DNA from 3 places in the Pseudomonas sp. LBUM1673 genome. Region 3 is predicted to be linked to each of the others. Evidence: predicted binding sites of a transcription regulator. Region 3 holds the regulator's gene; each other region holds the start of a gene.
The links. The regulator sigma-54, encoded in region 3, starts transcription at its own class of promoters, with help from an activator protein. The targets are predictions, from matches to a motif close to ANTGGCATNNANNTTGCTNT.
Positions count from the first base shown of each region.

Region 1: ACA044_RS25915 (pilin) is a predicted target of sigma-54. The motif match lies at 5,128-5,147, and genes of this name have one in related genera.
Region 2: ACA044_RS20530 (CmpA/NrtA family ABC transporter substrate-binding protein) is a predicted target of sigma-54. The motif match lies at 6,387-6,406, and genes of this name have one in related genera.

Region 1 is NZ_CP166780.1:5,655,148-5,664,905, forward strand. Features, by position in the region: gene ACA044_RS25895 (class I SAM-dependent rRNA methyltransferase) at 1-430, shown strand, start outside; gene ACA044_RS25900 (DUF748 domain-containing protein) at 492-3,479, shown strand; gene ACA044_RS25905 (DUF2845 domain-containing protein) at 3,479-3,775, shown strand; gene ACA044_RS25910 (BON domain-containing protein) at 3,997-4,353, opposite strand; gene ACA044_RS25915 (pilin) at 4,671-5,081, opposite strand; gene pilB (type IV-A pilus assembly ATPase PilB) at 5,308-7,008, shown strand; gene ACA044_RS25925 (type II secretion system F family protein) at 7,011-8,228, shown strand; gene ACA044_RS25930 (prepilin peptidase) at 8,230-9,102, shown strand; gene coaE (dephospho-CoA kinase) at 9,099-9,722, shown strand; gene yacG (DNA gyrase inhibitor YacG) at 9,719-9,758, shown strand, end outside.
Region 2 is NZ_CP166780.1:4,446,044-4,455,801, forward strand. Features, by position in the region: gene ACA044_RS20510 (sensor domain-containing diguanylate cyclase) at 1-1,810, opposite strand, end outside; gene rlmKL (bifunctional 23S rRNA (guanine(2069)-N(7))-methyltransferase RlmK/23S rRNA (guanine(2445)-N(2))-methyltransferase RlmL) at 1,954-4,224, opposite strand; gene rmf (ribosome modulation factor) at 4,755-4,970, shown strand; gene ACA044_RS20525 (quinone-dependent dihydroorotate dehydrogenase) at 5,278-6,297, opposite strand; gene ACA044_RS20530 (CmpA/NrtA family ABC transporter substrate-binding protein) at 6,527-7,738, shown strand; gene ACA044_RS20535 (ANTAR domain-containing response regulator) at 7,754-8,329, shown strand; gene ACA044_RS20540 (nitrate/nitrite transporter) at 8,666-9,758, shown strand, end outside.
Region 3 is NZ_CP166780.1:1,018,662-1,028,419, reverse strand. Features, by position in the region: gene ACA044_RS04550 (BolA family protein) at 1-47, opposite strand, end outside; gene ACA044_RS04545 (STAS domain-containing protein) at 162-467, opposite strand; gene ACA044_RS04540 (MlaC/ttg2D family ABC transporter substrate-binding protein) at 464-1,117, opposite strand; gene mlaD (outer membrane lipid asymmetry maintenance protein MlaD) at 1,129-1,596, opposite strand; gene mlaE (lipid asymmetry maintenance ABC transporter permease subunit MlaE) at 1,596-2,393, opposite strand; gene ACA044_RS04525 (ATP-binding cassette domain-containing protein) at 2,393-3,202, opposite strand; gene ACA044_RS04520 (KpsF/GutQ family sugar-phosphate isomerase) at 3,479-4,453, shown strand; gene ACA044_RS04515 (KdsC family phosphatase) at 4,453-4,977, shown strand; gene lptC (LPS export ABC transporter periplasmic protein LptC) at 4,985-5,557, shown strand; gene lptA (lipopolysaccharide transport periplasmic protein LptA) at 5,544-6,092, shown strand; gene lptB (LPS export ABC transporter ATP-binding protein) at 6,092-6,817, shown strand; gene ACA044_RS04495 (RNA polymerase factor sigma-54) at 7,001-8,494, shown strand; gene hpf (ribosome hibernation-promoting factor, HPF/YfiA family) at 8,568-8,876, shown strand; gene ptsN (PTS IIA-like nitrogen regulatory protein PtsN) at 8,889-9,353, shown strand; gene rapZ (RNase adapter RapZ) at 9,356-9,758, shown strand, end outside.

The DNA.
Region 1 (9,758 bases), 2.1 Mb from region 3:
CCCGCAATTGCCGACAATGGAATTCATCCAGTCCGATTATTTCCCGGCGATTCGTCAATTGGCCGGCCTGCCGATCAGCCAGCGTCGCGGGCAGAAACTGCCAAGTTATCAACGTCTGGACCCGCGTCAGTACGATCTGGTATTGCTCGATCCTCCGGCCTGGGCCAAGAGCGTTTTCGGCACGGTCGACCTGTTGCGCGACTACCAGAGCCTGCTCAAACCGGCACTGCTGACCACCGCCGACGATGGCGTGCTGATCTGCTGCAACAACCTGGCGAAGGTCAGCATGGACGATTGGCGCGAACAGGTTCTGCGCTGCGCAGAGAAGGCCGGGCGCCCGGTGCGTGAGTGGACAGCGCTGACACCGGGCAGCGATTTCCCGTCGATGGACCAGCAGCCGCCGCTGAAAACACTGATCCTGCAGCTATGAAAATCCACACCGATAATCAGACAAATCCTATAAAGCGTGATTGCTTCGGAACCGCAAACGCATGCCATACTCCAAGGCACTCCGATTCCGACAGATGAAGCCGCACATGCCCAAAGGATTGATTCGCGCTATCGGCGCCTTGTTGACTGCCCTGGCTCTTTATAGCCTGTTGGGGTTTCTGATTTTGCCGGGCATCGCGTTGCGGGTAGCCAACCAACAATTGGCCAACTACGCCACGACGCCCGCCACGATTCAGCGGATCGAACTCAACCCTTTTAGCCTTGAAGTCACCCTTTGGGGCCTGGTCGTCGGCGAGCCGGGCAAGGAGCAAGTGGGCTTCGAACGCCTGTACGCGAACCTGCAGATCGACAGCCTCTGGACCAAGGCGCTGCACCTGTCCGATATCGAACTCGACAAACCCAAGACTGAAATCCTCTTCGGCAAGGACGGTAAGCTCAACCTGCTCGGGCTGTTCAAAATCCCCGCCAGTGAACCGACCCCGGTCGACCCGGACGCCAAACCATTCCCGCTGCGCGTGGAGCGGATCAAACTGGCCAGCGGCTCCGTACATTTCGAGGATGCACGGCCCAGCGAACCCATCGAATTCCTCTACGACAAACTCGACTTCGAACTGAAAAACCTCAGCACCCTGCCCGAAGACAGCGCCGACATGACGTTGGTCGCCGTCGGCCCGGCAGGTGGACAGATCGACTGGAGCGGTAACTTCAGCCTGATCCCGATCGCCTCCGAAGGTAAGCTGAAAATCACCGATGGCAAGATGAAATCCTTTTGGCCCTATGTGCGTGATGCTGTGCCACTCGCACTCGAGGATGGCGTCGTCAGCCTCAGCACCGACTACAAACTCAACCTGGCCAAGGAAACCGAACTGCTGCTGAGCAACGTCGCCGTCAGCGTCGCGCCTTTCGCCATCAAGACTGCGGACGGTCGACCGCTGGCGAAACTCGAGCGGCTGGACATCAGCGAAACCACCGTGGATCTGGCCAAACAGCAAGTGGTGGTCGGCAAGATTCGCAGTCAGAAACTGGAAACCTGGGCCGCCCTCGAAGCCGATGGGCAACTCGATTGGCAAAAACTGTTCGCCAGTCAGCCATCCAAAGCGGCCGCCAAAGCCAATGCCGAGCCAGCCAGCACACCGGCGGTAGCCGATTCACCGAAGCCCGAACCGACCGCGCCGAGCAAGCCTTGGCAGGTGCTGCTCAAAGACGTGCAGCTGCGCGATTATCAGGTGCACCTGGCCGACCGTAAGGCACAACCGGCGGTGGCGCTGGAGCTGGGCCCGCTGAACCTGGACCTGCAAAATTTCGACAGCCTCAATGGTTCACCTTTCAACCTCAAGCTCGACACCGGCGTGGGCAAGCAAGGCAAGATCACAGCGGACGGGGTGGTCAATCTGGCCCCGATCAACGCCAAACTGAAGGTGCAGACCAAGGACATCGACCTGCGCGTCGCTCAGTCCTACATCAACCCGTTCATTCGCCTCGAACTGCGCAGCGGCATGCTGGGCAGTGATCTGGCGGTCGACCTGAAAAGTACCGACCCACTGGCGTTCAACGTCACTGGCCGTGCCCAGGTCGATCAACTGCATACCCTGGACACCCTGAAAACCCGCGACTTCCTCAAGTGGCAGCAGTTGGTGCTCGAAGGCCTGAACTATCAGCACGGCGACAGCCTGTCGATCGACAAGGTCAACCTGTTCCAGCCCTATGCGCGCTTCATGATCAACGATGACCGCACCACCAACATCGATGACCTGCTGATCCCGCAACCGGCCGACTCCGGCGCCACAACCGCCGCGGCAAAGCCCGCAGCCGGAAAAGAAAAACCCTTGGGCATCCACATCGGCGGTATTGCCATCAATGACGGTTCGGCGAACTTCGCCGACTTCAGCCTGACCCCGAACTTCGCCACAGCCATTCAACAGCTCAACGGGAAGATCGGCACCATCGACAGCCGACAGGCAAAACCGGCCAGTGTCGACATCAAAGGCAAGGTCGACCGCTATGCGCCGGTGACCATCAAGGGTTCGGTCAACCCGTTCGACCCGATGGCCGCCTTGGACATCGCCACCAGTTTCAAACGGGTGGAACTGACGACCCTGACGCCCTACTCCGGCAAGTTCGCCGGTTACCGCATCCGCAAGGGCCGGCTCAATCTCGACCTGCATTACAAGATCACCAACGGCCAACTCCTGGCCGAAAACAAAGTGGTGGTCGAGCAGTTGCAACTGGGTGAAAAGGTCGACAGCCCAGACGCGGTGAGCCTGCCGTTGAAGTTGGCGATTGCCTTGCTCAAGGATGTCGACGGCAAGATTTCCATCGAGCTGCCGGTGAGCGGCGACCTGAACAACCCACAGTTCAGCGTCATGCCTATTGTCTGGCAGACCCTGCGCAATCTGATCGTCAAAGCTGCAGCGGCGCCGTTCAAAATGATTGGCGGGCTGGTCAGCGGCGGTGGTTCGCAAGATTTGGGCAGCGTCGCGTTCGCACCAGGTTCAAGTGACCTGAGCAAGGATGCCGAAGCGGCGCTGGTCAAACTGTCTCAGGCGCTCAAGGAACGTCCGGCCCTGCGCCTGGAAATCGAAGGCACCGCCGCCAAGAGCAGCGATGGCCCACTGATCGCCGAGCAACGCCTGGAACGGGAATACCAGTACAACTACTACAAAATGCTCCAGCGCCGCGGAGACAAGGTGCCGGCCCAGGCCTCATTGCTGAATGTGCCGGACAACGAGAAAGCCCCGCTGCTTGAAGGGATCTACCGCACGCGCCTCAAGACCCAGCCGCTCGCCGAATGGAAGGATCTGGGCAAGGAAGAACGCAGCAAAAAAATGCGTGAAGGCGTGATCGCCTTCTGGAGCTCCAGCGAAGTGCTGTTGCGTCAACTGGGGCAAGAACGGGCCAGCAGCATCAAGGATTATCTGGTGGACAAGGGTCAGTTGGCCGATGACCGCGTGTACTTCATCGACGCCAGCCTCGGTGAGGCAGAAAGCGATGGCCGCGTTATTACCCCTATGCATCTGGATGCCGAGTGATGGGCGCACGCTGGCTTCTGAATCTGGCCCTGGTGCTGGCTGCCAGCCAGGCAGCGGCGGCCGATACCTTGCGCTGCGGCAGTCAATTGATCAGCGTGGGAGACAGGTCCAGCGAAGTGCTGCACAAATGCGGAGAGCCCGTTGCCCGCGACCTGCTGGGCTACAAGCGCAGCGCCAATCGCCGGGAAGAGTTTCAGGTCGAGGAATGGACCTACGGGCCCAACAGCGGGATGTACCAGTACCTGCGCTTTGAAGGCAATCGGTTGGTTCGAATCACCAGCAAGCGTGGCAATTGAATCCGCCACAATCCAATGCGGGTGCCAATCAATGTGGGAGCGGGCTTGCTCGCTCCCACAGGTGATTTGCGACACTGCAAATAGAACAGGCCCCGACACGAATGTCGGGGCCTGTAATGGCCACGTCCTTGTGGCCTTTCGCATGAACTCTCAAGTCGCGGCAGACGTATGACTCGGCCCGTCTACCGCACCTTCTCCCGGTCCAGGCGAGAAGCCTTGCCTTACTCGGATTTCAGGCCGTCAGCGGACACAGCTTTGACGCCTTTGATTTTCTTGGCGATAGCCACGGCGGTTGTTTTCTGAGCGTCTGTCAGAACGGTCATGGAAGACAGGGAAACAACGCCTTTGTTGGTTTCGACTTTGATGTCGGTTCCCGGGATGCCTTTTTCGGTCACCAGGTCTGCTTTGACTTTGGTCGTGATCCAGGTATCGGAAACATCCTCTTTCGCTTCAGTGACTTCACCGGCGGCCAGCATCATGGGTGCCTGAGTCACCTGGGTGGTCTGTGCAAATGCAGCGGTGGCCATGGTCAGGGTCAGCGCGGTAGCAGTAGCAGCAGCGATGGCGAACTTCTTCATACGATTAACTCCTGTATTTCTGGGAAGTCTGCTGCGTGTCTTGTCAGCAGGGTTACCAGAGATAGTGCGAACGCTGTGCCAACTGGAAAAGTAAAAATAAACACTTATAAATCAATTAGTTAACAAAAACGCTAATTTTCGAAATCATGCAAAATGCATGACGTTGAAATTATCTACATGCAACTTGCGGGTTTTAACGCAGGCCTAAGGCCATGAATTGTCGGGGGTTTCTCGATTATTCGAACAGCCTGGGAAATGACGAGCAAAAAAATGCCCCGCGTCGTGAAACGCGGGGCATTCGGAGGATGAAAAATGGATCAGGCACCAGTGCAGCCTTTAGGGGCATACTCCTGCGCAGCCGTTGTGGCGCAAGTCCAGCCACCCGCGAGCGTACGCGAAAGCGTAATGGTTTTGGCGAGCACCGGCCCCGGAGCATTGAGGATCGTGCAGCCAATACTGCCCACACCAGTAGAAGCGGTACCCGATGCCGCAATCGTGCAATTACCTGTAGCCGCCGTACCGCCGATCAGATCGAGGGTGGGATCGGTGCCTTGATTGATAATGTCTTCGAAAGGCACCTTCAGTGCCGAGATTTCTGCAAGAGCGGCGGTTACCTTCGCTCGCGCCTGGTACTTCGAATACTGCGGCAACGCAAACGTTGCCAGAATCCCGATGATCGCCACGACGATCAGCAGTTCGATCAGAGTAAAACCTTTTTGATTGTTCATAGACAGGCTCCATGCATGAGTCGAAATCTCATGATCTGAACAAGACAAAGCACAGGCCATGCCAAGCCCCGCGCGCCCCTGCTGACGGGGTGCGAGATCAACGCCAAGACCTTTCCTACCCCCAGAATCCGTACTATCTGACACTTTTTGTCACCTCACCCCGGCTGGTTTGGTTCCACTGCTTGACTAGGCTATAAGTCATTAACCGTCTGCGTCCGGAATCCCAATGAATGACATCGCCCTTAGCGGTCTGGCCAAGCAATTGGTACTGGCCGAGCTGATCACCGACCAAAGTGCGCAACAGGCGTATCAGCAAGCCCAGCGCAATCGAATCTCGCTGGTCAGCTACCTGGTGCAGAACAAACTGTTGAACAGCTGGCAGGTCGCCGAAGTGGCCTCGGAACATTTCGGCATGGCCTTGCTGGACCTCAATTGCCTGGACAAGGACACCCAACCCCGAGGGCTGGTCAGCGAGAAGCTGGTCCGTCAGCACCACGCCCTGCCCCTCTGGCGGCGTGGCAACAAGCTGTTCGTAGGGATTTCCGACCCGACCAATCATCAAGCCATCAACGACATCCAGTTCAGCACCGGGCTGAGCACCGAAGCCATCCTGGTGGAGGAAGACAAGCTCAGCGACGCCATCGAGAAATTCTTCGACAACCACTCCACCGGCCTGGAAGACATGGCCGATGTCGACCTCGAAGGTCTGGATATCGAGTCAGTCGATGACCAGAAACAGGACTCCATCGCAGGGCAAGATGCCGATGACGCGCCTGTGGTTCGCTTCGTCCACAAGATGTTGCTCGATGCGATCAAGAGCGGTTCTTCCGACCTGCATTTCGAACCCTATGAAAAAATCTACCGTGTGCGGATGCGCACCGACGGCATGCTGCGGGAGGTCGCCAGGCCGCCGACGCAACTGGCCAACCGCATCGCATCCCGCCTGAAGATCATGGCCAGCCTCGATATCTCCGAGCGGCGCAAACCCCAGGACGGGCGAATCAAGATGCGTCTGTCCAAAAGCAAGTCCATCGACTTCCGGGTCAACACCCTGCCAACCCTGTGGGGCGAGAAGGTGGTGATCCGGATCCTCGACCCGTCCAGCGCACAAATGGGCATTGACGCCCTTGGCTACGAACCCGACCAGAAAGCCCTGTACATGGCCGCCCTCAAGCAGCCACAGGGGATGATCCTGGTGACCGGCCCCACCGGCTCAGGCAAGACCGTGTCGCTCTATACCGGCCTGAACATCCTCAACACCGTCGACATCAACATCTCCACTGCCGAAGACCCGGTAGAAATCAACATGGAAGGCATCAACCAGGTCAACGTCAATCCCAGGCAGGGACTGGATTTCGCCCAGGCGCTGCGCTCGTTTCTGCGCCAGGACCCAGACGTGATCATGGTCGGCGAAATCCGCGACCTCGAAACCGCCGAAATTGCCATCAAGGCCGCCCAGACCGGGCACATGGTACTTTCCACCCTGCACACCAACAGCGCCGCGCAAACCCTGACCCGCCTGCACAACATGGGGATTCAGGGGTTCAACATCGCGACCTCGGTCAGCCTGATCATCGCCCAGCGCCTGGCGCGCAAACTGTGCAGCCATTGCCGCAAACCCATCGATATTCCCCGCGAGGCGTTGCTCAAGGAAGGCTTCCCTGAGGAACGCATCGGCTCGTTCACGATCTATGAACCGGTCGGTTGCGATCAGTGCAACAGCGGTTACAAAGGGCGAGTAGGTATTTATGAAGTGGTAAAGAACACCCCGGACCTGCAACGGCTGATCATGGCCGAAGGCAATTCACTGGAAATCGACATCCAGATGCGTAAGGACGGCTTCAACGACCTGCGTACTTCAGGCCTGCTCAAGGCCATGCAAGGCATCACCAGCCTTGAAGAAATCAACCGGGTCACCAAGGACTGAACATGGCGGTCAAAGCAGTGAAAATCAGCGTATATGCCTGGGAAGGCACAGACAAAAAAGGCGCCAGAATGACCGGCGAGTTGACCGGCCAAAATCCCGCGCTGATCAAGGCCCAGTTGCGCAAACAAGGTATCAACCCGGGCAAGGTGCGGAAAAAATCCGCGTCCATTTTCAACGCCGGCAAACGCATCAAGCCCTTGGACATTGCCCTGTTTACCCGGCAGATGGCGACCATGATGAAAGCCGGCGTACCGCTGCTGCAATCGTTCGATATCATCGGCGAGGGCTTCGATAACCCGAACATGCGCAAGCTGGTGGACGAGGTGAAACAGGAAGTCGCAGCCGGTAACAGCTTCGCCGCGGCCCTGCGCAAAAAGCCGCAGTATTTCGATGAGCTGTATTGCAACCTGGTGGACGCTGGCGAGCAGGCCGGTGCCCTGGATACGCTGCTGGAGCGGGTGGCGACCTACAAGGAAAAGAGCGAAAGCCTCAAGGCCAAGATCAAAAAAGCCATGACCTACCCGCTGGCCGTGGTATTCGTCGCGATCATTGTGACCGGGATTCTGCTGGTCAAGGTTGTGCCGCAGTTCGAATCAGTGTTCTCAGGGTTTGGCGCCGAGCTGCCGGCGTTCACCCTGATGGTCATCGGCTTGTCGGAGTTTTTGCAGGAATGGTGGTGGATATTGCTCGGCGCGCTGGTTGCGATGTTTTTCGGCGTACGCCATGCCTTTAAAAAATCACCAGGCTTTCGCGACCGTATGGACACCTGGCTGTTGAAACTGCCGTTGGTTGGCGCGCTCATGTACAAGTCCTCCGTGGCCCGTTACGCCCGCACACTATCAACGACGTTCGCCGCCGGGGTGCCCCTGGTCGAAGCTCTGGATTCAGTGGCGGGCGCGACCGGCAACATCGTGTTCAAGCGAGCGGTCCTGCGCATCAAGCAGGACGTTTCAACCGGCATGCAGCTGAATTTTTCCATGCGCACCTCCGGCATCTTTCCGAACATGGCGATTCAGATGACAGCCATTGGCGAAGAGTCCGGCGCACTGGACGACATGCTCGACAAGGTTGCGAGTTTCTACGAGGCCGAAGTGGACAACATGGTCGATAACCTGACCAGTCTGATGGAGCCGTTCATCATGGTGGTGCTGGGGGTTATCGTCGGCGGCCTGGTGGTTGCAATGTACCTGCCCATCTTCCAACTCGGCTCAGCGATCTGATATGTCCTTGAACGAATTCCTGAGCTTCAACCCGCTGACCTTCGTGATCGCCGCTTTGGCGATCGGCCTGTTGATCGGCAGCTTTCTTAACGTGGTGGTCTGGCGCCTGCCGAAAATGCTTGAGCGTGAATGGCGACTGCAGGCCCATGACGTACTGGATTTGCCACCCGAAGCCCCCGGCCCCGCTTACAACCTGATACTGCCCCACTCCGAGTGCCCCCATTGCGGCCATCGAATTCGAGTGTGGGAAAACATTCCAGTGCTCAGTTATCTGTTTTTACGTGGGCGATGCTCGAACTGCGCGGCACCGATCAGCAAACGTTACCCGCTGACCGAACTGGCTTGTGGCGTGCTGTCGGCGTTCGTCGCCTGGCATTTCGGTTTCGGCTGGCAGGCGTGCATGGTGCTGGTGCTGGGCTGGGGCCTGTTGGCGATGAGCCTGATCGACGCCGAACATCAGCTGTTGCCAGACGTGCTGGTGCTGCCGTTGATGTGGCTGGGATTGATCGTCAACAGCTTCGGGCTCTTCGTATCACTGCATGACGCACTCTGGGGCGCGGTGGCCGGCTACATGGCGCTGTGGTCGGTGTTCTGGCTGTTCAAACTCATCACCGGCAAGGACGGCATCGGCTACGGTGACTTCAAGCTGTTGGCGATGCTCGGCGCCTGGGGCGGCTGGCAAATCCTGCCCCTGACTATTCTGCTGTCATCGTTGGTTGGGGCCATCCTCGGGGTGATTTTGCTGCGCCTGCGGGACGCAAAAACCTCGACTCCGCTGCCCTTTGGCCCCTATCTGGCCATTGCCGGCTGGATTGCCTTGCTCTGGGGTGGTCAAATAACCGGCTTCTATTGGCAGTTTGTCGGTTTGAAATGAATACCCCTGTGGAAAAACCCTGGATTCTCGGCCTGACCGGCGGCATCGGCAGCGGCAAAAGCGCGGCCGCCCAGCACTTCATCGACCTGGGCGTGCATGTAGTGGACGCCGATCATGCGGCTCGCTGGGTGGTCGAACCCGGTCGCCCGGCGCTGGCAAAGATCGCCGAGCACTTTGGCCCCGGCGTGTTGCAAGCCGACGGCCAACTGGATCGTGCGTCCCTGCGCAAGCTGATCTTCGAGGTACCGGATGAACGCCGCTGGCTCGAAGCGCTGATGCATCCGTTGATCGCCGAGGAAATCGCCCATCATCTGGCCAAGGCACAATCGTCTTACGCGATTCTGGTTTCGCCGCTGCTGATCGAGTCCGGGCAGTACACCATGACCCAACGGGTCCTGGTGATCGATGCCCCGGAACAGCTACAGATCGAACGCACCCTGCAGCGTGACCAGACCAGCGAACAGCAGGTTCAGGCGATCCTCAAGGCTCAGTCCAGCCGACAGGACCGCGTGAGCCATGCCGACGACGTGGTGGTCAACGACCGTGACCTCGCCTGGCTGCACAGCGAGGTCGAACGCCTGCATCACTTTTACCTTACTTTGCGTGGAGGCCAGTCATGAGCCAAACCCCAACCGTCGATTGCCCAACTTGCGGTG
Region 2 (9,758 bases), 3.4 Mb from region 3:
CTTCGCCGCGGACCCAGCGCAGACCACGCGCGGGCAATTGCACGCGGTACTCCTCGCGCCAGGGGCTGAGGGTGTCTGCCGACGCCTGGATCGAGGCGCGGACCCGGCTCGAGTCCTTAGGATGAATCCGCGCGAACACCGCTTCGGCATTGAGCAACAGCACGTCCGGCTCGAGTTCGTAGATCTCGCGGATGCCGTCGCTGGCGTAGATCACGCTGAAGCGCCCATCGAATTCCATCTTGAACTGGTAAATCCCGCCGGGCACATGGGCGCTGAGCTTCTTCAACAACAGGTCCCGTGCCGCCAGGGCCTCATGGACGCGCTTGCGTTCGGTAATGTCGATACAAATCGCCAGGTGCCCGACCCACAAGCCTTGTTCGTCGAGGACCGGGGTCGCCAGCATGTTCACCGTCAAATGGCTGCCGTCGCGGCGGACCAGCGTCCACTCCCGGGCTTCGTGACCGCCCTCTTCCCCACCTTCGACCAACATCGCCTGACACGTCGGGATCGGCTTGCCATAGCGCGCGCTCAATTCCGCCGAACGCGCCTCGAGTTCCCGGGGCAGGTACAGGTTTTCCAGGGTCATGTGGCTGACGACCTGCGCACTGGAGTAACCGAGCATTTGCTCTGCGCCGGCATTGAAGGTGCTGATAATCCCGCGCAGGTCGGTGGCAATGATCGCCACCTGAGTCGCGGCATCCAGCACGCCACGCAACTGGCCATGAGTGCCACGCAACTCTTGCTCACGATCGTGAAGCTCCTGGGTGCGCTGTTCGACCATTTTCAAGGCCCGTTGGCGCTGGCTGACCAACACATAGAGAAACACACCGAGCAGCAGGCTGAGCAAACCACCGAGCACCACCTGGCTGGCCACCGAGGAATGGTTGGCTTTCAGGAAGGCAGCGCTGGGGCGCATGTCCACTTGATAATCGTGGTCGGCCAGACGCAGCAATCGCGTAGAGGACAAATCACTGGCTCCCGCCGCGTTGGTCGACTCGTACAGCACTTCGTGCTGCTCATCGGTGGACAAGTCGAGAATACGCACCGAGAGAGAGTCATGATTCTCCTCCGGCAGCCCTTCCGCCAGCAGATGGCGCATGCTGATCACCGCCATGACATACCCGTCGGGCCCAGCGTTCGGGATGTTCTGAAAGTTGACCGGCGCCACCAGCAACACACCCCGCGAATAGGCGGGCTCGATGCCCACCAGATGCAACGGTTGCGACACGGCCATGCGGCCGTTGTGATCGGCCCGCTCCAGGGTCGAACGGCGCAGGGGTTGGGCCAGCAGGTCGTAACCCAGCGGCGTGGGCAGTCGGCTTTGGGTTTGGGTATAGAGCACCGGCACGTACTCGTCCCGCTCCGCGGCCGGTTGCAACCGGCCATCGGCGTTGAGTTCACGAAAGGTGAAATCGCTCAAGCCTTCTTCAAGCACCGCGCGTTCAAGCAGAGGGCGTTCGGCACGGGAAACCCGTGGCGCCCAGGAGTAAGCCTGGGTGCGACGCAAAAGAGGTTTGGCGTAACCGTTGAATTCCTCGCGGGACACCGACTCGGAATTGGAGAAGAACCGTCGCAGGCCGTCGAGACGCTGCTCCTGATCTTCGAAACGTTCTTCAATACGGCTGTAACGTTCACTGGCGAGCAGTTGGAAACGTTGCCGCAATTGTTGATGAAACTGATTGAGGGTTGCCCAGGCCAGCAATCCCGTGAGAATCCCGCCGGCGAGCAATACCAGCAGCGCGACCAGCCAGGCCGAAACATCTTCGCGGATAAAACCCAGGATCTTGGGGCGCACGGCGTGCAACGACATAAAGGCAACTCAAAACGCCAGGTGCCGGAAAAGCCCATTGGCCATGGGTTGAGTTATAGCTATTAGCCACTAATTTGACCAGCACTGAAAGTATCCAAGAGCCTTTAAAAATCAAGGCTCTGTGGATCCAATCGGTTCAAGTATCAGCGAGCGGTGATTTTCCAGGCACGGTGGATTTTGCCATTACGGGCGAAATCCGGATCGATGGTCTGGGTGGTGATTTCTTCAACGGCATATCGCTCGGTGAGGTTTTCCTCGAGCGCGAACTTGCGGAAGTTGTTGGAGAAGTACAACACCCCGCCCGGCGCCAGACGCGCCATGGCCAGGTCGATCAACTGCACTTGGTCACGCTGCACATCGAAGATCCCTTCCATGCGCTTGGAGTTGGAGAAGGTCGGCGGGTCGATGAAGATCAGGTCGTACTCGTCACGGCAGGCATCGAGCCAGGCCATCACATCGCCCTGCTCCAGACGGTTCTTGTCGGAGAAACCGTTCAGCGACAGGTTGCGACGCGCCCAATCCAGGTAGGTTTTCGACAGGTCGACGCTGGTGGTGCTGCGCGCGCCGCCCTTGGCCGCATGAACGCTGGCGGTCGCGGTGTAGCAATACAGGTTGAGGAAGCGCTTGCCGGCCGCCTCTTTCTGGATCCGCATGCGCATCGGCCGGTGGTCGAGGAACAGCCCGGTGTCCAGGTAATCGGTGAGGTTCACCAGCAGCCTCACACCGCCTTCGTTGACCTCGTTGAACTTGCCCTGAGCGCTTTGGCGTTCGTACTGCTTGGTGCCGCTCTGACGCTCGCGACGTTTGACCACCACGCGGCTCTTGTCGATGTTCAACGCCTGTGGGATCGCCGCCAGGGCATCGAACATCCGCGCCGAGGCTTTTTCCGGGTCGATGGATTTCGGGGCGGCATATTCCTGAACGTGGACCCAGTCGTGATACAGGTCGATGGCCATGGAATATTCAGGCATGTCGGCATCGTAGACGCGGTAGCAGTCGATGCCTTCACGCTTGACCCACTTGCCCAGCGCCTTGACGTTTTTTTGCAGACGGTTGGCAAACATCTGCCCGCCTTCGCTCAGGCGCGGCTGCTCGACCACCACCGGTGCCGGTTTGATCGGGTTGCCGTTCTTGTTGTACTTCTCGTACTTGCCCGGCGCTTCGATGTTCGACGGGGCATCGGACTCGGCCTGTTCGCGCTCGATCTGACGCTGTTCCGGGGTGCGACGCTCGCCGGTAACGAACTGGTCCGGCGTGACCTTGATCAGCAGCAATTTGCACGGCAAGGCGCCGTTCCAGAACGAGTACTGCTTGTGGCTGCGGATGCCCATGCGCTTGCCCAGGTCCGGCGCGCCGGTGAACACCGCCGCTTCCCAGTTCAAGCAGGCCTGACGCAGGCGCTCGCCGAGGTTCTGGTAGAGGTAGAGCAAGCTCGCCTCATCGCCCAGACGCTCGCCGTACGGAGGGTTGCAGATCACCAGGCCTTTCTGGTTCTGGTCCGGGCGCGGCTCGAACGTCGCCACTTCGCCCTGGTAAATCTTGATCCACTCGCTCAGGCCGGCACGTTCCACGTTGTTGCGGCCCGGTTGAATCAGGCGAGGGTCGGCTTCGTAACCGCGAATCCACAGCGGTGGCTTGGCCAGGCCGGCCGCGGCGCGTTCGGTGGCTTCTTCGTGGAGTTTTTTCCACAACGCCGGCACGTGACCGAGCCAGGCGGTGAAGCCCCATTGCTCGCGGCGCAGGTTCGGCGCCATGTCGGCGGCGATCATCGCAGCTTCCACCAGGAACGTACCAACACCGCACATTGGGTCAGCCAGCGCGCCGCCATCGGCGGCAATCCGTGGCCAGCCGGAACGGATCAGAATTGCCGCCGCGAGGTTTTCCTTCAGCGGCGCCGCGCCCTGCTGCAAGCGGTAGCCACGCTGGTGCAAGCTGTGACCGGAAAGGTCAAGGGACAGAATCGCTTCGCCACGGTCCAGACGCAGGTGAATGCGCAGGTCCGGGTTGAGCTTGTCGATGGACGGACGGTCGCCCTGCGGGGTACGCAGCTTATCGACGATGGCGTCCTTGACCTTCAAGGCACCGAAGTGGGTATTGTCGATGCCCGATCCGTGACCGCTGAATTCGACGGCCAAGGTGCCATCGTTGAGCATGTGGTCTTGCCACTCGATGTCCAGCACGCCGTGGTAGAGGTCTTCGGCGTCCTTCATCGGGAAACGCTTGAGCACCAGCAGCACCCGGTTCGCCAGGCGCGACCACAGGCACAGACGATAGGCGGTTTCCATGGTGGCCATGCCACGCACAGCCGAGGTGTGCTCGCGTGCGTCCTCAAGGCCAAGCCCGACGGCTTCCTCGATGAGCAGGCCTTCGAGGCCTTTGGGGCAAGTGAGGAAGAGTTCGAAACGATCGGACATGGTAATTCCAGAGCCTTTAGCTAAGTGAACCGGCAACGCATTACCGATCCGGTTTTCAATCAGGCGCTTTTCTAAAAGAGCGCCCGCGTGGCACGAAGGTGTGCCGTCCCCACCCTGACTGCTCGGGTTAAAAGAGCTTAGATGCCAGGGCAGATAAAAAAGTCGATGCAACAAAATGTCATAAGCCGACCCTTCGTCGAATAATCCCCAAGGGCAACAGGTGTCATTCTCGTTAAAGGCACACCCCATCACTCAGCGCAGGGCCGATCATACCGGGGTTTGGCCAATAAACACGGGACAAATATCGTGTTACTTATGGCCATAACATCTTTATGGTTACGTTCTTATGACAAAACGATCATTCCCTCGATGTGACGCATTGGTTAGAACTCAACTCAGGTTGACGTCGCAACGGCGTCAACACATTGGCTCGCGACGCCGGCAGCGAGCCGCCAACGGCAGAATTTTTCTGCCTGACCTCGATTGAGGTCGACGCGATAAATACAGTCAACAAGTGAGGGCAACACCCTATGAGAAGACTTAAGCGTGATCCGTTGGAAAGAGCATTTTTGCGCGGATATCAATATGGCGTTGGTGGTAAATCCCGTGAGCTTTGCCCTTTTACTCTACCGTCGGTACGCCAAGCCTGGATCAATGGCTGGCGAGAAGGACGCGGCGACAATTGGGACGGTATGACCGGCACTGCGGGAATCCACAGACTCAACGAACTTCACGCCGTCGGCTAATACAGGGCACACACTCCGACACGACAATCTGAATACGCAACGACTTAACCACGCACGTCCCATCCGGACGGCGGGCTTCGGCCCAGGGGCTCCTTCGAGGAGCCCTTTTTTATGCCTGCTCCAAATTCAGCGAAGAAACAATTGTGGCGAGGGGGCTTGCCCCCGTTGGGCTGCGAAGCGGCCCCAAAACCAGGCAACGCGGTGAATCAGAGAGAACACGGACACAGGGTTTACGACTGCTTCGCAGCCGAACGGGGGCAAGCCCCCTCGCCACAAAAGCCCTCAGCACAAGGCCCCTACACTGCCTTCAGCGCAGGGCTGCGATGGCGTCTACGGATTCACGAATCAGCGCCGGGCCTTTATAGATGAAGCCGGAGTAGAGCTGCACCAGGCTCGCACCCGCGGCGATTTTCTCAGCCGCATGCTTGCCTTCGGTGATGCCGCCCACGGCAATGATCGGCAAGCGACCGGCCAGTTCTGCCGCTAACACTTTCACGGTGTGGGTGCTCTTGTCGCGAACCGGTGCGCCGGACAATCCACCCGCCTCGTCACCATGTTCCATGCCTTCGACGCCAACGCGGCTCAGGGTGGTGTTGGTGGCAATCACTGCGTCCATCCCGGTTTCGATCAACGCTTGGGCGACTTGAGCGGTTTCTTCATCAGTCATGTCCGGCGCGATCTTGATCGCCAGCGGAACATGTTTGCCGTGACGCAGGGCCAGTTCCGCCCGGCGGGTGGCCAGGTCAGCGAGCAATTGCTTGAGCGAATCACCAAATTGCAGGCTGCGCAGGCCCGGGGTGTTCGGCGAACTGACGTTGACCGTCACGTAGCTGGCGTGGGCATAGACCTTGTCCAGGCAGATCAGGTAGTCGTCGACTGCACGCTCAACCGGCGTATCGAAATTCTTGCCGATGTTGATGCCCAGAACGCCCTTGTACTTGGCTGCCGCCACGCGAGCGAGCAAGTGATCGACGCCGAGGTTGTTGAAGCCCATGCGGTTGATGATCGCCTCGGCGTCCGGCAAGCGGAAAATCCGTGGTTTCGGGTTGCCTGGTTGCGGACGCGGAGTGATGGTGCCGATTTCGACGAAACCGAAGCCCAGTTGGGCAAAACCGTCGATCGCCGCGCCGTTCTTGTCCAGACCAGCCGCCAAACCCACCGGGTTCGGGAACTCCAGGCCCATGACCGTCACCGGCATTTTCGCCGGTGCCTTGCACAGCAAGCCATTGAGGCCCAAACGCCCGCCCGCGCCGATCAGGTCCAGGGACAGATCGTGGGAGGTTTCCGGGGAAAGTTTGAACAACAGCTGACGGGCCAGGGTGTACATGGGCAGGCTTGACTCGGTTGGCGATGAGAGGCGGCGATTATAGCCGTGCATCGTGTCCACAGGCGAGGCGCGCGGCAAAATCAGCCAGCGATGGCATATGCCTTGCACCGTCACAGGCCTCAGCACTCATGCCAATGACGGGATGAGTGGAAGGACAATGGCGTCGTCACCCGGCTTTGCCCACGCAAAGGCCTTGGGACGACGCTTTTTTTTGGAAGGTGCGAAATCGATGAATGAACCATCAACCGGCCCGCTGGCCTGGGTCAATGGCAGCGATGCCCCGGAAAAAACCGAAATCAACCTCGGCTTCATGGCCCTGAGCGACTGCGCCTCAGTGGTGGTCGCCGCCACTCAGGGCTTCGCCCAACCCTACGGCCTGACCCTGAACCTCAAGCGCCAGTCGTCCTGGGCCAACCTGCGAGACAAACTGGTCAGCGGCGAGCTCGACGCCGCCCACAGCCTGTACGGCCTGATTTACGCCGTGCACCTGGGCATCGGCGGCGTAGCCTCCACCGATATGGCCGTGCTCATGGGCCTGAACCAGAACGGCCAGAGCATCAACCTCTCCCACGGCTTGCAAGCCCTGGGAGTGACCAGTCCTGAGGCACTGGACCTGCACGTGCACCAAAGTCGCCCAAAACTGACCTTCGCTCAGACATTTCCTACGGGCACCCACGCCATGTGGCTGTATTACTGGCTGGCGAGTCAGGGTATTCATCCGTTGCAGGATGTCGATAGCGTGGTGGTGCCGCCGCCGCAAATGGTCGCGCACCTGCAAGCCGGGCGCATCGACGGTTTCTGCGTCGGCGAGCCGTGGGCTGCCAGTGCGGTGCAGCAGAATCTCGGGTTTACGATGGCCACCACCCAGACCCTCTGGCCCGATCACCCGGAAAAAGTCCTCGGCTGCACCCGCGCCTTCGTCGAGCAATACCCCAACACCGCCCGGGCATTGGTGATGGCGATCCTCGAGGCCAGCCGGTTCATCGAAGCAAACCGCGAAAATCGCCGCAGCACCGCGCAACTGTTGAGCGCTCCTGAATATCTGGATGCACCGCTCGAGTGCATCGAACCGCGCTTGCTTGGTGACTACACCGACGGCCTGGGCAATGACTGGCAAGACCCGCACGCGATGCGTTTCCACGGTGGCGGCGAGGTCAATCTGCCGTATTTGTCCGACGGCATGTGGTTCATGACCCAGTTCCGTCGCTGGGGTTTATTGCGTGACGACCCGGATTACCTCGGCGTGGCCCGTCAGGTCCAGCAACTAGACTTATACCGTGAGGCCGCCACCGCTGTCGGTGTGCCCACCCGGAGTCAGGAAATGCGCAGCAGTCAACTGATCGACGGCAAAGTCTGGGACGGCTCGGACCCGGCCGGCTATGCCCGCAGCTTCAAGCTGCACGCCATGAGCGACAGCGCTCCCCTTCTCGCCAGCCGCTGACAGGAGCCTGCGAAAATGTTGCGTATCCTGCTGATCAATGACACCGCGAAAAAAGTCGGGCGTCTGAAAGCGGCCCTGACCGAAGCCGGGTTCGAGGTCATCGACGAGTCCGGCCTGACCATTGACCTGCCCGCGCGCGTCGAAACGGTGCGTCCGGACGTGATCCTGATCGATACCGAGTCACCGAGCCGCGATGTGATGGAGCAAGTGGTGCTGGTGACGCGTGACCAGCCACGGCCAATCGTGATGTTCACCGACGAGCACGACCCCGGTGTGATGCGCCGGGCGATCAAGTCCGGCGTCAGTGCCTACATCGTCGAAGGCATTCACGCACAACGCTTGCAGCCGATTCTCGACGTGGCCATGGCGCGCTTTGAAAGCGACCAGGCCCTGCGCGCGCAACTGCACGCCCGCGACCAGCAACTGGCCGAGCGCAAGCGCATCGAGCTGGCCAAGGGGCTGTTGATGAAGATGAAGGACTGCAATGAGGAAGAGGCCTACACCCTGATGCGCCGCCAGGCCATGAGCCGCCAGCAGAAGCTGATACAGGTGGCGGAGCAGATCATTGCCATGAGCGAGTTGCTTGGCTGAAGCCTTGTGGAGCCTGTACTGACGCCTTCGCGGGCAAGCCTCGCTCCTACAAGAACCAAGCGCAAAACCTGTAAGAGCGAGGCTTGCCCGCGAATGGCCACAACGCGATCTCACGTGTTGGCACAGATCTCGCTAAGTAAATCACTGCAAGGTAACCAACGGCGGTTGCCCCACCTACGACAAAGACGTCGCTCACCTCATTCGCCCCCTGGCGGATCGGGTAGCGGCGTTTTTCCGTTTTGGCCCCAGAGACCGGGGCCGGTGGTGCGGCCGTTGTGGCGCCCCACCTGCAAGCTCATGACTCCTTCTTGATACGCCTGACAGCTGAGGTGCGCGATGAATTCAAGCTTCTGGAAATCCGGCCATACCCCGACACTGTTCGCGGCCTTCCTCTATTTCGATCTGAGCTTCATGGTCTGGTACCTGCTCGGCCCTTTGGCGGTGCAGATCGCCGCTGATCTGCACCTGACCACCCAACAGCGCGGGTTGGTAGTGGCCACGCCGATTCTGGCCGGGGCCATACTGCGCTTTGCGATGGGCTTGCTGGCTGATCGCCTGTCGCCAAAAACCGCCGGGATAATCGGCCAGGTGATCGTCATCTGCGCCCTGTTCGTCGCCTGGAAAGTCGGCATCCACAGTTACGAGCAAGCGCTGTTGCTGGGCCTGTTCCTTGGTATGGCCGGTGCGTCCTTCGCCGTCGCCCTGCCATTGGCCTCGCAATGGTATCCGCCCCAGCACCAAGGCAAAGCCATGGGCATCGCCGGTGCCGGTAACTCAGGCACCGTGCTCGCAGCCCTGATCGCCCCGGTGCTGGCCGCCGCGTTTGGCTGGAGCAACGTGTTCGGCTTCGCCCTGATCCCGCTGATCCTGACCCTGATCGTCTTCGCCTGGCTGGCCAAGAATGCACCTGAGCGGCCGAAAGCCAAGTCGATGTCCGACTACTTCAAGGCTCTGGGTGACCGTGACAGCTGGTGGTTCATGTTTTTCTACTGCGTGACCTTCGGCGGCTTCATCGGTCTGGCCAGCGCCCTGCCCGGCTACTTCAACGACCAGTACGGCCTGAGCCCGGTGACTGCCGGCTACTACACGGCGGCCTGCGTGTTCGGTGGCAGCCTGATGCGTCCGTTGGGCGGCGCACTGGCGGATCGCTTCGGCGGGATTCGCACCCTGCTGGCGATGTACACCGTGGCGGCGATCTGCATTGCGACAGTGGGTTTCAATCTGCCGAGTTCCTACGCCGCGTTGGCGCTATTCGTCTGCACCATGCTCGGTTTGGGTGCAGGCAACGGTGCGGTATTCCAATTGGTTCCGCAGCGTTTTCGTCGTGAGATCGGTGTGATGACCGGGCTGATCGGCATGGCCGGCGGCATCGGTGGCTTCGCACTGGCGGCCGGCATGGGCGCGATCAAGCAAAGCACCGGCAGCTATC
Region 3 (9,758 bases):
CCTGGCAGCTTTCCTTCAAGGAAGCTCTTCACTTCTACAGCCTGCATGCTCAACCTCAATCGGCGCCCTGTGCGCGCGGGTCGGACATCATACAAAAAAGCCCCGCGCCTGCGAACCCCGCGAAGCAGGACTCTGACGGGGGGCTTCTTTATAGATGCGGTTCAGGGATGCGCCAACAGCTCGGTCAATTCGCTGACCTGAGCGATTTCACGCATATCTTCGGGTATCGCACGAATGCTCAGGGCCTTGCCGGCCGCCTGGGCATCGCGCATGAAGCACAGCAGCAGCGACAAGCCGACGCTGCTGGACTTCTCCACCGAGGAGCAATCAACCACCAGCGCAGCCGCGTTACTGGACTTGATCAGCGCCTGCCCCTGCTTGCGCAGGTTCGGGCCTGTCCGGTAATCCAGCACGCCACTGAGCAGCAGTTCGCCGGATTCGCTCATGCGAATGGCCGATTCACTCATTGGGTTTGGTTCTCGGTAGATTTTTCGGTGGTTTCCTTGGCTTTGGCGACTTCTCCGGCCCAACCGTTGATGGTCTTGTCCAGGTCGTTGCCATTGCGCTGCATCGCATCAGCGAACTGATCGCGGAACAGCTTGCCGATATTGATGCCATTGATGATCACATTGCGCAGCTTCCACTCGCCATTGATCTTTTCGAGTGTGTAAGACACAGGATAGATCGCGCCATTGCTGCCTTTGACCGTCATGCCAACGCTGGTACGGTCTCCCGACTCATCCTTGGCAGGATCGACGACGATGCCCTGGTTGTCGTACTCAAGCAATGCATTGCCATAGAACTGGAACAGGCCTTTTTTGAAGTTTTCGACAAACTTCTGCATCTGCTCGGGCGTGGCTTTGCGCGAGTACTTGACCGTCATGATGCTCTTGGAAATACCCTCGGCATCCACGACGGGGCCAACGATGCTGTTCAGCGCCCCATAAAAGTCTTGCGGATCCTGTTTGTACTTTTCTTTGTTGGCGGCAAGATCCGCCAGCAACCGGGTGGTGGTGTCCTGTACCAGATCGTGCGCGGAAGGCCCCGCCACGGCGTTAGCCATCAACGGCAAGGCCGTGAGTATTACCAACAGGCCACGTCGTAAGATAGAGATCATTCAAAAGCTCCTCATTTAGCGTCTTTGCTAACGGTATTGAGCAGAAATTTACCGATCAGGTCCTCGAGCACCAGCGACGACTGCGTGTCGTGGATGGTTCCACCCTCCTTGAGCAGGGTTTCTTCCCCGCCCACGCTGATACCGATGTATTTCTCACCCAACAGACCAGCGGTCAGGATAGATGCCGTGGAGTCAGTCGGCAGGTTATCTACGCGCTTTTCCAGTTGCATGGTCACCCGACCGGTGAAGCTGTCGCGGTCCAGATCGATCGCCGTGACCTTGCCGATGGTCACACCGGCCATGGTCACTTTAGCTCTGACCGTCAAACCGGCGATATTGTCGAAATACGCATAAAGTTTATAAGTTTCGGTGGTTGAGCTCGGGGACAGACCACTGACCCGCAACGCAAGCAACAGCAAAGCCAGGATGCCAGCCAGCAAGAAAAGGCCGACACCGATTTCCAGGGTGCGGTTTTGCATCAGAAATCTCCAAACATCAAGGCGGTCAGAATAAAGTCCAGGCCGAGTACCGCCAAAGAGGCGTACACCACGGTCTTGGTAGTGGCACGACTGATCCCCTCGGAAGTGGGCTCGCAGTCATAGCCTTGGAATACGGCGATCCAGGTCACGACGAAAGCAAAAGCGATGCTTTTGATAATGCCGTTGAGCACATCATCGACAAAGGTCACGCTGTTTTGCATGTTCGACCAATAGGAGCCTTCATAGACCCCCAGCCAGTCGACGGCCACCCACGAACCGCCCCAGATCCCCACCACGCTGAAAATCATCGCCAGCACCGGCAGGGAAATGAAACCGGCCCACAGGCGCGGGGCAATGATGTACTTGAGCGGGTCGACCCCGATCATTTCCAGACTGGACAACTGCTCAGTGGACTTCATGTTGCCGATTTCGGCGGTCAGCGCGGAACCCGCGCGCCCGGCGAACAGCAGGGCCGTGACCACCGGACCCAACTCGCGCAGCAGCGTCAGCGCAACCATCTGCCCGACGGCCTGCTCCGAACCGTAGCTGGACAGAATATTGAAGCCCTGCAGCGCCAGCACCATGCCGATGAACATCCCGGAGACCACAATGATCACCAGGGACATCACGCCCACCGAATGCAGTTGTTTGACCAGCAAGCCAAAACCGCCGCCGATGCCGCCGCGACCGAGCAAGGCATGAAACAGGAACAGCGCCGAACGCCCGAACACCGCAAGCACATCGATGCCGGCATAGCCAAACCGGCGCACTCTTTCTATCAGTGAAATCTTGCGCATCAGCGCTTCCCCAGAAGATCTGCGCGGTAATCCGTCGCTGGAAAGTGGTATGCGACCGGGCCGTCGGGTTCGCCTGTCATGAATTGACGAATACGTGGTTCGTCGGATTTCATCAATTCCTTTGGCGTGCCCTGCCCCAACACTTGTCCGTCGCCCACCACAATGAGGTAATCGGCGATGCTCGCGGTCTCGGCCAGATCGTGGGAGACCACGATGCTGGTGATGCCCAGCGCATCGTTGAGCAGGCGGATCAGGCGCACCAGCACGCCCATGGCGATCGGGTCCTGGCCGACAAAGGGCTCGTCATACATGAGGATTCCCGGATCGAGAGCAATCGCCCGGGCCAGCGCGACGCGACGTTTCATGCCGCCGGACAATTCGTCGGGCATCAGGTCGATGGCGCCACGCAAACCCACGGCCTGCAACTTGAGCAGGACAATGTCACGAATCATTTCTTCCGGCAGCCCGGTATGAACGCGCAACGGAAAGGCGACGTTCTCGAACACATCGAGATCGGTAAACAGTGCGCCGCTCTGAAACAGCACGCCCATGTGCTTGCGCGCATCGAACAGATCGCTGCGCGACAACGTTGGCAGGTTCTGGCCGTTGACCCAGACTTCGCCGCTGGTGGGGCGCAATTGTGCACCCATCAGCCGCAACAGCGTGGTCTTGCCACACCCGGAAGGCCCCATGATGCCGGTGACCTTGCCGCGTGGGATGCGGATATCGACGTTATTGAAAATGCTGCGCGAACCGCGCTTGAAGGTCAGTCCCTTCAGCTCGACCGCGTAGGCGTTATCGGCACTCATCTAAACTCCTTGCGATGCAGCCTCTCACTCGGACGCCTGGCTTTCTGGCGAAAGCACATACCTCCCCGGGCAGGCCGAACTGGCGGCGAACTATATCACTGCAAAGGCCAAGCGCCCAAGGCCCAAGCCGGGCACGGTCAGCAAGATGACGGCCTGAAATCATCTATTTAGAGGGATTCGGTAACAAGGAATGACAAACCGCGACGAACTTGCGTGAGGGTTTCGATCATTACCGCTATAATCGCCGCCTTTTCATCAGGCTATACGATTTCCGACATGAACCAATCCAGCGACCTGATTCAATCAGCACAACGTACCATCCGCCTCGAACTGGAAGCCGTACAAGGCTTGCTACCCCATATCGACGCAGATTTCGTACGCGCTTGCGAGATGATTCTGGCCAGCAAAGGCCGCGTGGTCGTGGTCGGCATGGGCAAATCGGGGCACATCGGCAACAAGATTGCCGCCACCCTGGCCAGTACCGGTACCACAGCCTTTTTCGTGCACCCGGCCGAGGCCAGTCACGGCGACATGGGCATGATCACCCGTGATGACATCATTCTGGCACTGTCGAACTCCGGGTCCACCAACGAAATCGTCACCTTGCTGCCGCTGATCAAGCGCCTGGGCATTCAAATGATCAGCCTGACCGGTAACCCCGGGTCGCCACTGGCCAAGGCAGCGGAAGTCAATCTCAATGTAAGCGTCGAACACGAAGCCTGTCCGTTGAATCTGGCACCTACTTCATCGACCACCGCGGCGCTGGTCATGGGTGACGCCCTCGCCGTTGCCTTGCTTGAAGCTCGTGGTTTTACCGCTGAAGATTTCGCTTTTTCCCACCCGGGTGGCGCCCTTGGCCGTCGTTTGTTACTGAAAGTGGAAAACGTCATGCATGCCGGCGCCGAGCTACCGCAAGTGGTGTGCGGTACCCTGCTCAAGGATGCCTTGATGGAAATGACCCGTAAGGGGCTAGGCATGACCGTCGTACTGAACACCGATGGAAAGCTCGCCGGGATCTTCACTGATGGCGATCTGCGCCGCACCCTGGACCGCACCATTGATATCCACAGTACGACCATTGACGAAGTGATGACTGCCCACGGCAAGACCGCCCGCGCCGAGATGCTCGCCGCCGAGGCGCTGAAAATCATGGAAGACCACAAAATCAACGCACTGGTAGTGGTCGACAGCGAAGACCGCCCGGTCGGCGCCTTGAACATGCACGACTTGCTGCGTGCGGGAGTAATGTAATGAGCACGGACCTGCTGCAACGCGGCAAACAGATCAAACTGGCGGTATTCGACGTCGACGGCGTGCTGACTGACGGGCGCCTCTACTTCCTCGAAGACGGTAGCGAGTTCAAGACCTTCAACACCCTCGACGGCCAGGGTATCAAGATGTTGATGGCCGCCGGCGTGCAGACCGCTATCATCAGCGGCCGCAAGACGCCGGTGGTCGAGCGGCGAGCGAAGAACCTCGGCATTCCACACCTGTTCCAGGGTCGCGAAGACAAACTGGTGGTGCTCGACGGGCTTCTTGCCCAACTCAACCTAAGCTATGAACAAGTGGCCTACCTCGGCGACGACCTGCCAGACCTGCCGGTGATTCGCCGTGTGGGCCTGGGCATGGCAGTGGCCAACGCTGCCAGCTTCGTGCGCGAACATGCCCATGGCGTCACCCAGGCCCGTGGTGGCGAGGGTGCCGCTCGCGAATTCTGCGAATTGATCCTGCGCGCCCAAGGCCATCTCGATGCGGCCAACGCCGCGTACCTGTGAGCCCATCATGCTGAGCAAAAAGATTCGCAACATTCTGATATTCGGTTGCATCGCAGCGCTGTTCGCCGCGGTCGGCTACTGGAACATCAGCCCGGAACGCTTCCTCGACAAGCAGGCGGTGCAGGTCGATGAAGCGGCGATCGACTATTACGCCATCAACGCCCACAGCGTGCAGTACTTGCCGGACGGCAAATTGCAGTACGAAATGACGTCCGACAAGGTCGAACACCTGAAAGCAACCGAAGTGACGTTGCTGACCAATCCTGACCTGAACATGTTTCGCGGCACGGAGTTCCCCTGGCACGTCCAGAGCGAGCGCGGCGAAGTTAACCCGGACGGCACCCAGGTCGAGCTGATTGACTCGGTACGTATCACGCGCTTCGACGAAAAAAACCGCAAAACCCTGATTACCACCACCCGTATGACAGTGTTCCCGCAGCAGCAATATGCGCAGACCGATCAACCCGTTAGAATCGACGGCGCTGGCGGTGTATCGACAGGCAACGGAATGAAAGCGTACTTGAAAGAAAGCAGGATACACCTGCTATCGAACGTAAGAGGACAGTATGAGGCTCGTTAAAACTCTCCCTATTTTGCTCAGTCTGGGCGCAGCACTGGGAAGCGTGAGCGCCTGGGCTCTGCCGAACGATCAAGAGCAGCCTATCCGCATTCAGGCCGACGATGCCCAACTGGACGACAAGAATGGCGTTGCCACCTATAAAGGCGACGTGATCATCACCCAGGGCTCGATGAAGGTCACCGGCAACACCGTGACCATCACCCGCACCCCGGCCGGCGACATCGACGTGGTGACTTCGGTGGGCAACCTCGCCTACTTCGAGCAACTGCAAACTGCAGGCGACACGAAGCCGGTTCAGGGTTACGGGATGACTATCCAGTACCACGCCTCGCAAAACCGCGTCGTGCTGATCGATCGCGCCAAGGTCATCGATAAGGACAACAACGTCACCCAAGGAGAGAAAATCGTCTACGACACGGTCAAAAAACTCGCGAGCGCCGGTCGCGCCACGGGTAACAAGGTCACCGAGGCGCGTCCTCGCATCGACATGGTGATCCAGCCGAAGAAGAAAACCGACGAGCAAAAGGCCCAGTAATGGCAACTCTGAAAGCTCAGCATCTGGCCAAGAGCTACAAGAGCCGCCAGGTCGTGCGTGACGTCAGCCTGTCAATCGACAGCGGTCAGATCGTCGGTCTGCTTGGCCCCAACGGCGCCGGCAAGACCACCTGCTTCTACATGATCGTCGGCCTGGTGCAGGCCGATCAGGGCCGCGTGCTGATCGACGACCTGGATGTCAGCCACCAACCGATGCACGGTCGTGCAAAGGCGGGTATCGGCTATCTTCCTCAAGAAGCGTCGATCTTCCGTAAGCTTTCGGTGGCCGACAACATCATGGCCATCCTCGAAACCCGCAAGGAACTCGACAAGGCCGGTCGCCGCAAAGAGCTGGAAAGCCTGCTGCAGGAATTTCACATCCACCACATCCGCGACAACCTCGGCATGAGCCTGTCCGGTGGTGAGCGTCGCCGCGTGGAAATCGCCCGGGCACTGGCCACCAACCCGAAATTCATCCTCCTCGACGAACCCTTCGCCGGCGTGGACCCGATTTCGGTCGGCGACATCAAGCAGATCATCCATCACCTCAAGGCCAAAGGCATTGGCGTGCTGATCACTGACCACAACGTCCGTGAAACCCTGGATATCTGCGAAACCGCCTACATCGTCAACGATGGCCAGCTGATCGCCGAAGGTGACTCCGCCACCATCCTGGCCAACGAACTGGTCAAGGAAGTGTATCTGGGCCATGAGTTCCGCCTGTAAGCGCTGAGGTGCTGGCCAGTCGCCCAAGCGCTCGTTTCAATAAAAAATCAATAGATTTTTATTGTTACAGCGCTCTAGGCAAACACTTCAGTTTCAGGCATATAATTTGCTTATGTTTGGCGCTTCGGCGCCCTGTAGTGGATGGCGCATGTGCGCCGGCGAATAAGGTGTTAAGCCCCTGCCATGAAACCATCGCTAGTCTTGAGAATGGGCCAGCAGCTGACGATGACACCGCAGCTGCAACAGGCCATCCGCCTGCTCCAATTGTCGACCCTGGACCTGCAACAGGAAATCCAGGAGGCCCTGGAGTCCAATCCGATGCTCGAACGCCAGGAAGAAGGCGACGACTTCGATAACGCCGACCCCTTGGCCGACAAAACCGAACAGCAACCCAACGCCGACGTTCAGGAACCCTCCTACCAGGAAACCGCCCCGACGGTGGATAACCTCGAGGAAGGCGACTGGAACGAGCGCATTCCCAACGAACTGCCCGTCGACACGGCCTGGGAAGACGTCTACCAGACCAGCGCCAGCAGCCTGCCGAGCAACGATGACGACGAATGGGATTTCACCACCCGTACGTCGGCCGGTGAAAGCCTGCAAAGTCACTTGCTCTGGCAACTGAACCTGGCACCAATGTCCGACACTGATCGCCTGATCGCCGTAACCCTGATCGACTGCATCAACAATCAGGGCTATCTGGACGAAACCCTCGAGGAAATCCTCGAGGCCTTCGATCCGGAACTGGACATCGAGCTGGACGAAATCGAAGCCGTCCTGCACCGCATCCAGCAATTCGAACCTGCCGGCATCGGCGCCCGCAACCTGGGCGAATGCCTGCTGCTGCAACTGCGCCAACTGCCCGCCAAGACCCCTTGGCTAGCCGAGGCCAAACGTCTGGTCACCGATTACATCGACCTGCTCGGCAGCCGCGACTACAGCCAGCTGATGCGCCGCATGAAGCTCAAGGAAGATGAACTGCGCCAGGTCATCGAACTGGTCCAGAGCCTCAACCCGCGCCCGGGCTCGCAGATCGAGTCCACCGAAGCCGAATACGTGGTTCCCGATGTGATCGTGCGCAAGGACAACGAGCGCTGGCTGGTGGAGCTGAATCAGGAGTCGGTGCCGCGCCTGCGGGTCAATGCCCAATACGCCGGTTTCGTGCGCCGCGCCGATACCAGCGCGGATAACACCTTCATGCGCAATCAGTTACAAGAGGCTCGCTGGTTCATCAAGAGCCTGCAAAGCCGCAACGAAACCCTGATGAAAGTGGCCACCCAGATCGTCGAGCATCAGCGCGGCTTTCTTGAATATGGCGACGAAGCCATGAAGCCGTTGGTGCTGCATGACATCGCCGAAGCGGTGGGCATGCACGAATCGACGATTTCACGGGTGACCACACAAAAATTCATGCATACCCCACGGGGAATTTATGAACTGAAATATTTTTTCTCCAGCCACGTAAGTACCTCCGAAGGCGGTGAATGCTCGTCCACGGCGATTCGCGCGATCATCAAAAAACTGGTTGCCGCGGAAAATCAGAAAAAGCCGTTGAGTGACAGCAAGATCGCTGGTTTACTGGAGGCACAAGGCATTCAGGTGGCTCGCCGCACCGTCGCCAAGTACCGCGAATCCCTCGGGATCGCGCCTTCGAGCGAACGCAAGCGGTTGATGTAAGCCACGCCACAGCGTTCCAGTGGCAGGTATTTCTGCCTGCCGCTTTATGCACTGGCAACGAAGGAGAAGCTGTATGCAAGTCAACATCAGTGGACACCAACTGGAAGTGACCGAACCTCTTCGCACCTACATCGGCGAAAAACTCGAACGATTAGAGAGGCATTTCGACAAGATCACCAACGTGCAGGTCACGATGACGGTCGAAAAGCTCAAGCAGAAAATCGAAGCCACGCTGCATATTCCCGGCAATGAAGTAGTCGCAAACGCGGAGCATACCGATATGTACGCGGCGATCGACGCACTGACCGACAAGCTGGATAAACAACTCAAAAAGCATAAGGAAAAGACCCAAAGCCTCCTCCAGGGCGCGACCGGTCGTTAACACTCCCAACCCATGATCCGACTTGAAAGCATCCTGACCCCCGGCCGTTCTCTCGTGAACGTGCCGGGCGGCAGTAAAAAGAAAGCCCTCGAGCAAATTGCCAACCTGATCGCCCGGGAAGTGCCGGATCTGGAGATGCAAGATGTCTTCGAGGCTCTGATTGCCCGTGAAAAACTCGGTTCGACCGGTTTTGGCAACGGTATTGCAATCCCCCACTGTCGCCTGAAGGGCTGCACCTCGCCCATCAGCGCCCTGATGCACCTGGATGCGCCCATCGATTTCGACGCCATCGACGGTGCCCCGGTTGACCTGCTGTTTGTACTGCTGGTCCCGGAAGCCGCCACCGATGCGCACCTGGAACTGCTGCGCCAGATCGCCAGCATGCTTGATCGCAAGGAAGTGCGTGAAAAACTGCGCAGCGCCCCGAGCAACGAAGCCTTGTATCAGGTTGTCCTGGACGAGCAAAACGGTCACTAATCATGCGCCTGATCATCGTCAGTGGCCGCTCCGGCTCAGGTAAAAGCACCGCCCTCGATGTTCTCGAGGACAACGGCTACTACTGCATCGACAACCTGCCTGCCGGCTTGCTGCCGGAATTGGCTGAACGCGCGCTGATTCACACCGAACTGGCACAACCGCTGGTGGCCGTGTCCATCGATGCGCGCAACCTGCCGAGCCACCTGTCACGGTTTCCCGAACTGCTGGAAGAAGTCCGCAGCCGGCATATCCAGTGTGATGTGCTGTACCTGGACGCCGATGAAGAAACCCTGCTCAAACGCTTTTCGGAAACCCGCCGTCGTCACCCGCTGAGCAGCGCCAATCGCTCACTGGCGGAGGCAATACAGGACGAAACCAATCTGCTGGGGCCTATTGCCGATCTGG